2 regions of the Ruegeria sp. YTSA075 genome follow, and region 1 is predicted to be linked to the other one. Evidence: riboswitches for the same ligand, from Rfam matches in the RefSeq annotation. Region 1 holds a riboswitch; the other holds the start of a gene.

Region 1 (4,210 bases):
CCTTGTATAAGAAACAGAGCGGCCAGTGGCATGAACACACCGGTATCGCGCTTTCGCAAAAACAGCAGATTAGCACAAAACAAGCATAGCCCAATAAAGGCGGTATCAACGAATTGGGTAGCGGATTCCAATATTATTTACTCTCTGAAAATCGACCACGGGTGGTCTCGCGCTGCAGCCTCTTCATGCCCTCTACAGCATGTGATCTGACATCTAACAATTTCATGGGGTTTGTCGTCTCTTTTGATCGGACAGGACGTTTGAGGGGGTGTTAACAGGTTTCAAATCTGCATTTTTTGTGCGCGGACCTTTGGTTAGCTATGACTTGGCGTGGCGCGCCAGAAACTCCGAGAACCGGGCCAGACCGACTTTAAGATCCTCTGTCGGGTTGGAGTAGCCAAGCCGCAGCCAGCCCTCCATGTCCATCGCACTGCCCGGCGTCAGCATCACACCTTCTTCTTGCAAAAGCGTCACGCATAGATCGCGCGAGGACATTGGCAGATCGTATTTCAGCAAGGCCGTAGTGCCGGATTTTGGCGGCACCCAGCTGAGCAGCGGCTCGTTCGTGATCCAATCCTGAACGATCCGCAGGTTTTCGCGGGTGATCCGGTGCGCACGCGCCAGTATCTTGTCGCGGTGTTCCAGCGCCATAGCGGCTAGCATTTCGTCGATCTTGCCGACCGAGATGGTATTGTAGTCCCGGTGGATCATCACATCATGCATCAACTCTTTGGGTCCCGCGATCCAGCCAACCCGCAACCCAGCAAGTGAATAGGCCTTGGACATGCCCGCCGTGCTGATCCCTTTTTCGTACAGGTCCGCGACCGCGGCGGTGAAGCCGTTGCCTGTCTGATCCGTTCCGCGATAGACCTCGTCACAAAGCAGCCAGGCATCGACACCACGCGCGATCTCTACAATCTGTTCCAACATCGTACGATCCATCAGCGCGCCGGTTGGGTTGTTTGGATTGTTGATCGCAATCAGGCGCGTATCGGGTCGCACCATCGCTCGCAACTCATCCAGATCGGGCAAAAAGGCGTTTTCGGGCCGCAGATGCAGCAGTTCAATATCTGCACCGATGCTTTCGGGGATGGAATAGTGTTGTTGATAGGTCGGGATTACAGAGATCACGTGATCACCACGCGACACCAGTGTCTGATGCACCAGAGAGTTCGCGCCAATGGTCCCATGTGTTGTCAGGATATTGTCGCGGCCCTGATTGTCATACAGGCCACAGATCGCGTCGCGCAGACGCTCTGACCCTTCAATTGCGCCATAGGTCATCTTCATGGATGACAGATCGTTCAGAATGCTGTTGTGCTGGCCAGCCATGTCGAACAGTTCGCCCAGCGTGATGGACTGAACGCAGGTCTCAGCCAAATTGAGCTCACAGGTTGTTTCGAACTCATTCATCCACATCTCAACGCCAAAGGGTCTGATTTCCATTGGGGCTCTCCTACTCTCAGCATTTGGGGCTTTGGCACGTCACTGACGGCACAGGCCATGAAGATCCCTTATAACCTCAAACCAACCAAGCGGAAGAAGGCAGGTTTTGTGCCTGAGATGTATGGTAGAAATTTACTCCGCGAACGCTGGTTCGACCCGAACATCAAGATGTCTGTTTTGAAACTGAAAATGTCGCATGTCTCTCAGCATATGAACGGCACGACTTTATCCTGCGCATGTGAGGTGCCGCTGTTTGAGTCTCAGGCAGCGGAGAATTGGGAAGCCGGTGAAATTCCGGCGCTGCCCCCGCAACGGTAAGGAAGGTCAGGTTCGACAATCAACCACTGGGACGAGGATCCCGGGAAGGTGTCGTAGCCGGGCGCAAGCCCCTTTCAAGTCCGGAAACCAGCCTCGCAGATATGTCAAACCGCGGGTGGCGGTGGGGGCACATGTTTCGGACGTGTTCCTCGCGCGCTTCCGGACGGTTCCTCCTTGTCATCTGCCCAAGCAATGCCGCGGGGCGCGGCAGGAGAGCCAGAAATGAACAGCATTCAAAGCCTGTTGGCACGTCGCATCCCCGGCCACGCGCTCGAGCAGGCCTTTTACACCGATCCTCAGGTTTTTCAGGCCGATCTTGAAGCCATCCACTATCGCGACTGGCTGTTTGCCATTCCGGCTTGTGAACTGGCGAAAGCAGGGGATTATGTTACCTATACCGTGGGTGCCTATCGCGTGATCATTGTACGTGGTGCAGACAACCACGTAAGGGCGTTTCACAACACCTGCCGCCATCGTGGTTCGATCATCTGCAAGGCTGCAAAAGGCAATGCACCCAAACTGGTGTGCCCCTACCACCAATGGACCTATGAGCTTGATGGCTCATTGCTGTGGGCGCGTGATATGGGGTCGGATTTCGATCCCAAACAGCACGGTCTGATGACAGTGCATTGCCGTGAGCTTGCCGGGTTGGTTTACATCTGTCTGGCTGATAACCCCCCAGATTTCGACATGTTCGCCAATACCGCACGCCCCTATCTTGAGCCGCATGATTTGGGCAACGCCAAAGTGGCTTTTGAAAGTTCAATCATTGAGAACGGCAACTGGAAGCTGGTTTGGGAGAATAACCGCGAGTGTTACCACTGCGGTGGCAACCATCCCGCGCTGTGCCGCACCTTCCCTGATGATCCTGCAGTCACTGGAATCGAAGGGGGTGAGACGCCGCTACACATGCAAGCCCATTTTGACAGATGCGAAGCCGCCGGGATGCCCTCGCAATTCCACCTGCATGAAGGCGGGCAATTCCGTATGGCTCGGATGCCTCTGAAGGAAGGGGCGCAAAGCTATACAATGGATGGGAAATCCGCTGTGCGGCGCTGGCTGGGCCGATCGCCCTTTGCGGATGCAGGTGCATTGTTGAAATTCCACTATCCAACCACCTGGAACCACTTTCTGGCTGATCATTCCATCGTGTTCCGGGTCACACCAATCAGCCCGACTGAGACCGAGGTCACAACCAAATGGCTGGTTCACAAGGATGCCGTCGAAGGGATCGATTACGATCTGAAACGTCTGACCGAGGTCTGGATTGCCACCAATGACGAAGACCGTCAGGTGGTCGAGGATAATCAACTGGGTATCAACAGCCCGGCCTATGTGCCTGGCCCGTATTCGCCGACGCAGGAATCTGGTGTGCTGCAATTCGTGGATTGGTATTGCAACACGCTGGTTGGTCGCTTGGCCCCCGAAACAGTGGCGGCGGAGTAGCGGTGATGAAAGATCTCAACACTGTTGTGAGTATCTGGCAGGATGCCGAAACACTGGAATGTGTGTCAGTCGTCCCCGAGATGGTAAATACGGCCAGTTTCACTTTTCGCGCCCCGTCTGGGTCGATGTTTGCGTACCACCCCGGACAGTTCCTGACTTTGGAAATCCCGGCTCCAGGACAACCGGGTGGGGTTGTGCATCGCACCTACACGATCTCTTCTTCTCCCTCGCGGCCACGGTCGATCACGATCACCGCCAAGGCCCAGCCAGACAGCATCGGCACGCGCTGGATGTTGGACAACCTACAACCCGGCATGCGGATCAAAGCCATCGGGCCTGCCGGGCTGTTTTCGAATGTTCAAAGCACGGCAGGCAAATACCTGTTCATCTCTGCCGGGTCCGGCATCACGCCGATGATGTCGATGACCACCTGCATGTGGGATGAGGGGCGTGATCTGGATATTGTCTTTATCAATTGCGCCAAGCGACCGTCCGAGATCATCTTTCGTCAGCGGCTGGAACACATGGCCAGCCGGACCCCGGGACTGGATTTGAAATTTGTCGTTGAAGAAGCAGATCGTTATCGTCCGTGGACGGGGTATCAGGGGCAGTTCAACCAGTTGATGCTGGGCCTGATGGCGCCTGACTATCTCGAGCGTGAGGTCTATTGCTGCGGCCCGGAACCTTTTATGCAGGCGGTTCGCGAGGCACTGGTCGGGCTGGGTTATGACATGGACAACTACCATCAGGAAAGCTTTGGCGCGCCGATTGAATCCGAGGCCGATCAGCCAGAACTGGACGATGTGGTCCCTGATGATGACAGTAAGGCTGAGATCCTGTTCGCAAGCTCGGGTGTCACCACCAAAGTTGCCGAAACCGACACGGTTCTGGCCGCTGCACGGTCGGTTGGGTTGAACATCCCCTCTGGCTGTACGTTCGGCGTTTGCGGGACTTGCAAGGTCAGAAAAACCGCAGGTGAGGTGCATATGGTCCACAATGG
Region 2 (4,210 bases), on a different contig from region 1:
GATGCTGTTTCCCTTTTGCCCCGGTTGCGATATGCGGGGAATGTGCGTTATAGCGCACGTACCATATGTGCGCTATAACGCACAAGAAGATTCGAAAGACAATGGCATGGCTCCGGACGACATAACACTAAAGCTAAGGGATGTGAGGGCCGCTTCGGGGTTGAGCCTGTCGAAAGTCGCTGAGATGACAGGCGTCAGCAAAGCGATGCTAGGTCAGATCGAACGGGGCGAATCAAGCCCGACGATCGCCACGCTGTGGAAGATTGCCAAAGGGTTTCAACTGCCGCTCAGCGCGTTGATCGACACCGTGAATGGTGATCCTTCGGTTTTTAAGACCGTCACCTTTCCCGGCAGTATCGAGGTTAAGATTGTCTTTCCCTTTGATCCAGCATTGGGGGCAGAGACGTTTCACGTCCAGCTCGCCCCCAACCAAAGCCATGAGTCCCCCGCCCATGCCGCTGGTGTGACCGAGGAGGTCTTTGTGCTCAGCGGCACGCTGGACATTCTGAAAGGTGAGGCTTGGGTGCCCTTGCAATCGGGTCAGGGGCTGCGATTTGCAGCGGATCTCCCGCATGGCTATCGAGCGGGCGCTGAAGGGGCGGCGTTTTTGAACATGCATCACTATGCGCAACAGCCAGATGTTCCAGATAACGGCAAGGTTCATTGATGAGCGAGTTTTTCAACAGCCTGACAATTGTGGATGCCATCGGCTCTTTCGGGGCCCTGATCGTGGTTGCTGCCTATTTCGCCACGCAGATGCGATACATGAATTCCGAAGATCTGGCCTTTCCCGTCGTAAATCTGCTGGGGTCCGTTTTGATTGTCTATTCGCTGCTTCAGAACTTCAATCTGGCGTCGATGCTGATTGAAGGCTTCTGGATTGTCATTAGCGTGATCGGTATCATTCAGCATTTCAGGTTGCGCCGCGCAGGGTAGCGCGGCGCAACAGGGTTATGCAGCGTTGTGAAGGCGTGGTGTAAACAGGCCAATCCGGCCAAAATCCCGCATGGATTTTGCCGCGGCCAAAACGGCCAGATCAGCCAGCGGTTCAACCAGGATAACCAGCATGTACGCAGCGCCAAAGCTGACGACGGCGGTGAGGTTTTCTGCACCAAATCCTTGGCCATAGAAGGCCCAGAACGCCACCCAGATGACGACACCGCCCTGATAGGCCGTCGACAGCGCAAGCGCCTGAGAATACTTCAGATCAATGTAGGCCGTATTCGGTGCGATGATGCGATTGGCCAAGGCCTGCAGCGCAAAAAGCGGCACCAGCAGTGTTGTCATGTTCATCCCGAACTGAGGCAGGTCGAAAGGCGCCAGGAAAAATCCCTGAATGAACAGGCCCGCAATCAAGCCGATGGCGGCAGGGGCTGCACCGAACAACAAAAACAGGGTCGATCCCAGAATGAAGTGTACTTCTGACACTCCGACCGGGAAGTGTGGCAATACTTCAAAGAAGGTAAAAACCAGCCCCGTGGTCAGGGCTGAGCGAATGGCGAGGCTGGCAAGGCCGCTGCTTTTCAGACTGTCCCATGCCAGTTTAGCGGTATAGAGCCCCGCGCCGGTTGCGGTCGCGTAGCTCAGGACAAGTTTGGCGCCATTTACGACGCCCGGTTCGATATGCATAGTTTGGTCTCCTTCCCGTCACACCCGACGGCAGAAAGGTTTCAAAATTGGGCTTTCACCCGGTTTGCACATGGCAGGTCTCCTGACTTGCGGATTGGCTTCGATCCCGGCCTTCCCAACCGATTGCTTCGGTCAGTGGCCATGATGGGGTGAAACTCCGCCTACAGTTGCGGGGGCAGCTCCGGAATTGACAGGTATTGTCGCACCGGATTCCCTTTTCATTCCTCGGGGGAAATTCCCCTTCGGAAACCATGTCAGGCAGGTGTCTGGCACCGGGTGCCACCTGTCAAGCAGGCAAACGCGTATGTTTGGAAAAAATTGCCAGTTCCCAGGAGTGCAGGCCTTGGCATGGCTTGCACGTTTGGCCGCTCGGATATAGGGAAACTCAGACTCGCTTAGGGGAGGCTTTGATGCAAGACGATCCGAAAACCCTGGTTTCCACCGACTGGCTTGCCGCCCATATCAAGGACCCCGATCTGCGGGTGCTGGATGGGTCGTGGTACCTGCCGCAGCATGGGCGCGATGCCAAAGCCGAATATGATGCAGGTCATATCTCGGGCGCGCGGTTCTTTGATATCGACGATATTGCCGATCATCGCTCGGACCTGCCGCATATGATGCCTCCGGTCGAGAAGTTCATGTCACGCCTGCGCTCGATGGGCGTGGGGGATGGACATCAGGTGGTTGTCTATGATGGCTCTGGCCTGTCCTCAGCTGCGCGCGTCTGGTGGATGTTCCGCCTGATGGGGCAGGACAACATTGCCGTGCTGGATGGCGGTCTGCCAAAATGGCAGGCCGAAGGGCGCGAGATCGAGGATTTGCCCCCAGTAATCCGGGATCGTCATATGACCGTGCGGGTTCAGAACCATCTGGTGCGCGACGTGACACAAGTGTCTGCCGCCGCCAAGCTGGCTGATCATGAGATCATCGATGCCCGTTCCGCCGCCCGCTTTGCCGGAACGGAACAAGAGCCGCGCGAAGGTTTGCGCTCGGGCCATATCCCCGGCTCACGCAATGTGCCCTTCGGAACGCTGTTGAACAAGAACGGGACGATGAAATCACCCGAAGAGTGCCGCGCTGTGTTCGAAGCCGCAGGCGTTGATTTGTCCAAGCCTGCAATCACCTCATGCGGATCGGGTGTGACGGCGGCAATCCTTAGCCTTGCGCTTGAGCGCATGGGTAAAAAAGACCACGCGCTTTATGACGGCTCCTGGGCTGAATGGGGTGCCTTCCCAACCCTGCCCGTCGCAACTGGAGAGACCTGATGTTCGAAAACCTTAAGCCGCAGCCAGCCGACAAGATCCTGGCGCTGATGCAGATGTACCGCGAAGACCCGCGCGATCAAAAGATCGATCTGGGTGTTGGCGTCTACAAGAATGCCGAAGGTGTTACCCCGGTAATGCGTGCGGTCAAAGCTGCCGAAAAGCGCATTCTGGAGGAGCAGGAGAGCAAAGCCTATACCGGTCTGGCCGGTGATCCGGCTTATTCCGATGCGATGATCGGCTTGATCCTTGGCGATGCGGTGCCGCGCGCCAATATTGCGGCCGTTGCGACTCCGGGTGGTACAGGTGCCTGCCGTCAGGCGTTCGAGATGATCCGTATGGCCAACCCTGAGGCGCGCGTATTTGTATCGAACCCGACATGGCCCAACCACCTGTCGATCCTGAATTATCTGGGCATCGAGACGGTCGCTTATCGCTATTTCGATGGCGAAACCCGTGGCGTCGATTTCGACGGTATGATCGAGGACCTAAAAACCGCCAAGGCGGGCGACGTGGTTCTGCTGCACGGTTGCTGCCACAATCCGACCGGCGCGAACCTGAACATGGTGCAATGGCAAGAGGTCGTGAACCTAATCAATGCGCAAGGCTTGGTTGCGATGATCGACATCGCCTATCAGGGCTTTGGCGACGGTCTTGAGGAAGACGCGCAGGCAGCCCGTCTGGTGGCCTCGTCTGTCAAAGAGTGCCTGATCGCGGCGTCTTGTTCGAAGAACTTCGGCGTCTATCGTGAGCGGACCGGCCTACTGATGGCGATCAGCGATGATGCGGCGCAGACGTCATTGAACCAGTCGACGCTTGCCTTCCTGAACCGCCAGAACTATTCGTTCCCGCCGGATCATGGCGCACGGGTCGTGACCACCATCCTGAACGACGACGCCTTGCGCGCCGACTGGGCCGCTGAGCTGGAGGAGGTTCGCCTCTCCATGCTGGGTCTGCGTCAGCAGCTGGCGGATGAGCTTCAGCGTCTGACCGGGTCGGATCGGTTCAGTTTTGTCGCCCAACATCGCGGTATGTTCTCGCGTCTGGGTGCTGCACCTGAACTGGTCGAGAAACTGCGTGCGGACCACGGGATCTACATGGTCGGCGACAGCCGCCTGAACATAGCCGGTCTGAATGCGACTACAGTGCCTATTCTGGCGAAGGCGATTGTAGACGTTGGAGTCTAAGCGGCACTTCATAGCGAAACAAAAGCCGCTCAGATCAGTGCGGCTTTTTTGTTTTCAGAGTCGAGCAAAAGAAAAGGCCGGGCAAGAACGCCCGGCCTTCGAGAGGTTATCTCAGGTCTTAGCCTTTGGAGA

The links. Region 1 has a riboswitch for cobalamin ahead of AC2FGE_RS04345 (aromatic ring-hydroxylating oxygenase subunit alpha). Riboswitches for the same ligand answer to the same signal wherever they lie in the genome.
Region 2: it holds a riboswitch for cobalamin, as region 1 does, so the genes downstream of both, AC2FGE_RS15830 (energy-coupling factor ABC transporter permease) here and AC2FGE_RS04345 (aromatic ring-hydroxylating oxygenase subunit alpha) in region 1, are expected to answer to the same signal.

What each region holds. Positions count from the first base shown of each region.
Region 1 is NZ_JBXWNG010000002.1:249,373-253,582, forward strand. It holds gene AC2FGE_RS04335 (helix-turn-helix domain-containing protein) at 1-32, opposite strand, end outside; gene AC2FGE_RS04340 (aminotransferase) at 319-1,446, opposite strand; cobalamin riboswitch at 1,671-1,874, shown strand; gene AC2FGE_RS04345 (aromatic ring-hydroxylating oxygenase subunit alpha) at 1,987-3,210, shown strand; gene AC2FGE_RS04350 (FAD-binding oxidoreductase) at 3,216-4,210, shown strand, end outside.
Region 2 is NZ_JBXWNG010000009.1:106,894-111,103, reverse strand. It holds gene AC2FGE_RS15840 (helix-turn-helix domain-containing protein) at 107-667, shown strand; gene AC2FGE_RS15835 (CBU_0592 family membrane protein) at 667-936, shown strand; gene AC2FGE_RS15830 (energy-coupling factor ABC transporter permease) at 952-1,629, opposite strand; cobalamin riboswitch at 1,685-1,898, opposite strand; gene sseA (3-mercaptopyruvate sulfurtransferase) at 2,040-2,894, shown strand; gene AC2FGE_RS15820 (amino acid aminotransferase) at 2,894-4,078, shown strand; gene AC2FGE_RS15815 (ammonium transporter) at 4,197-4,210, opposite strand, start outside.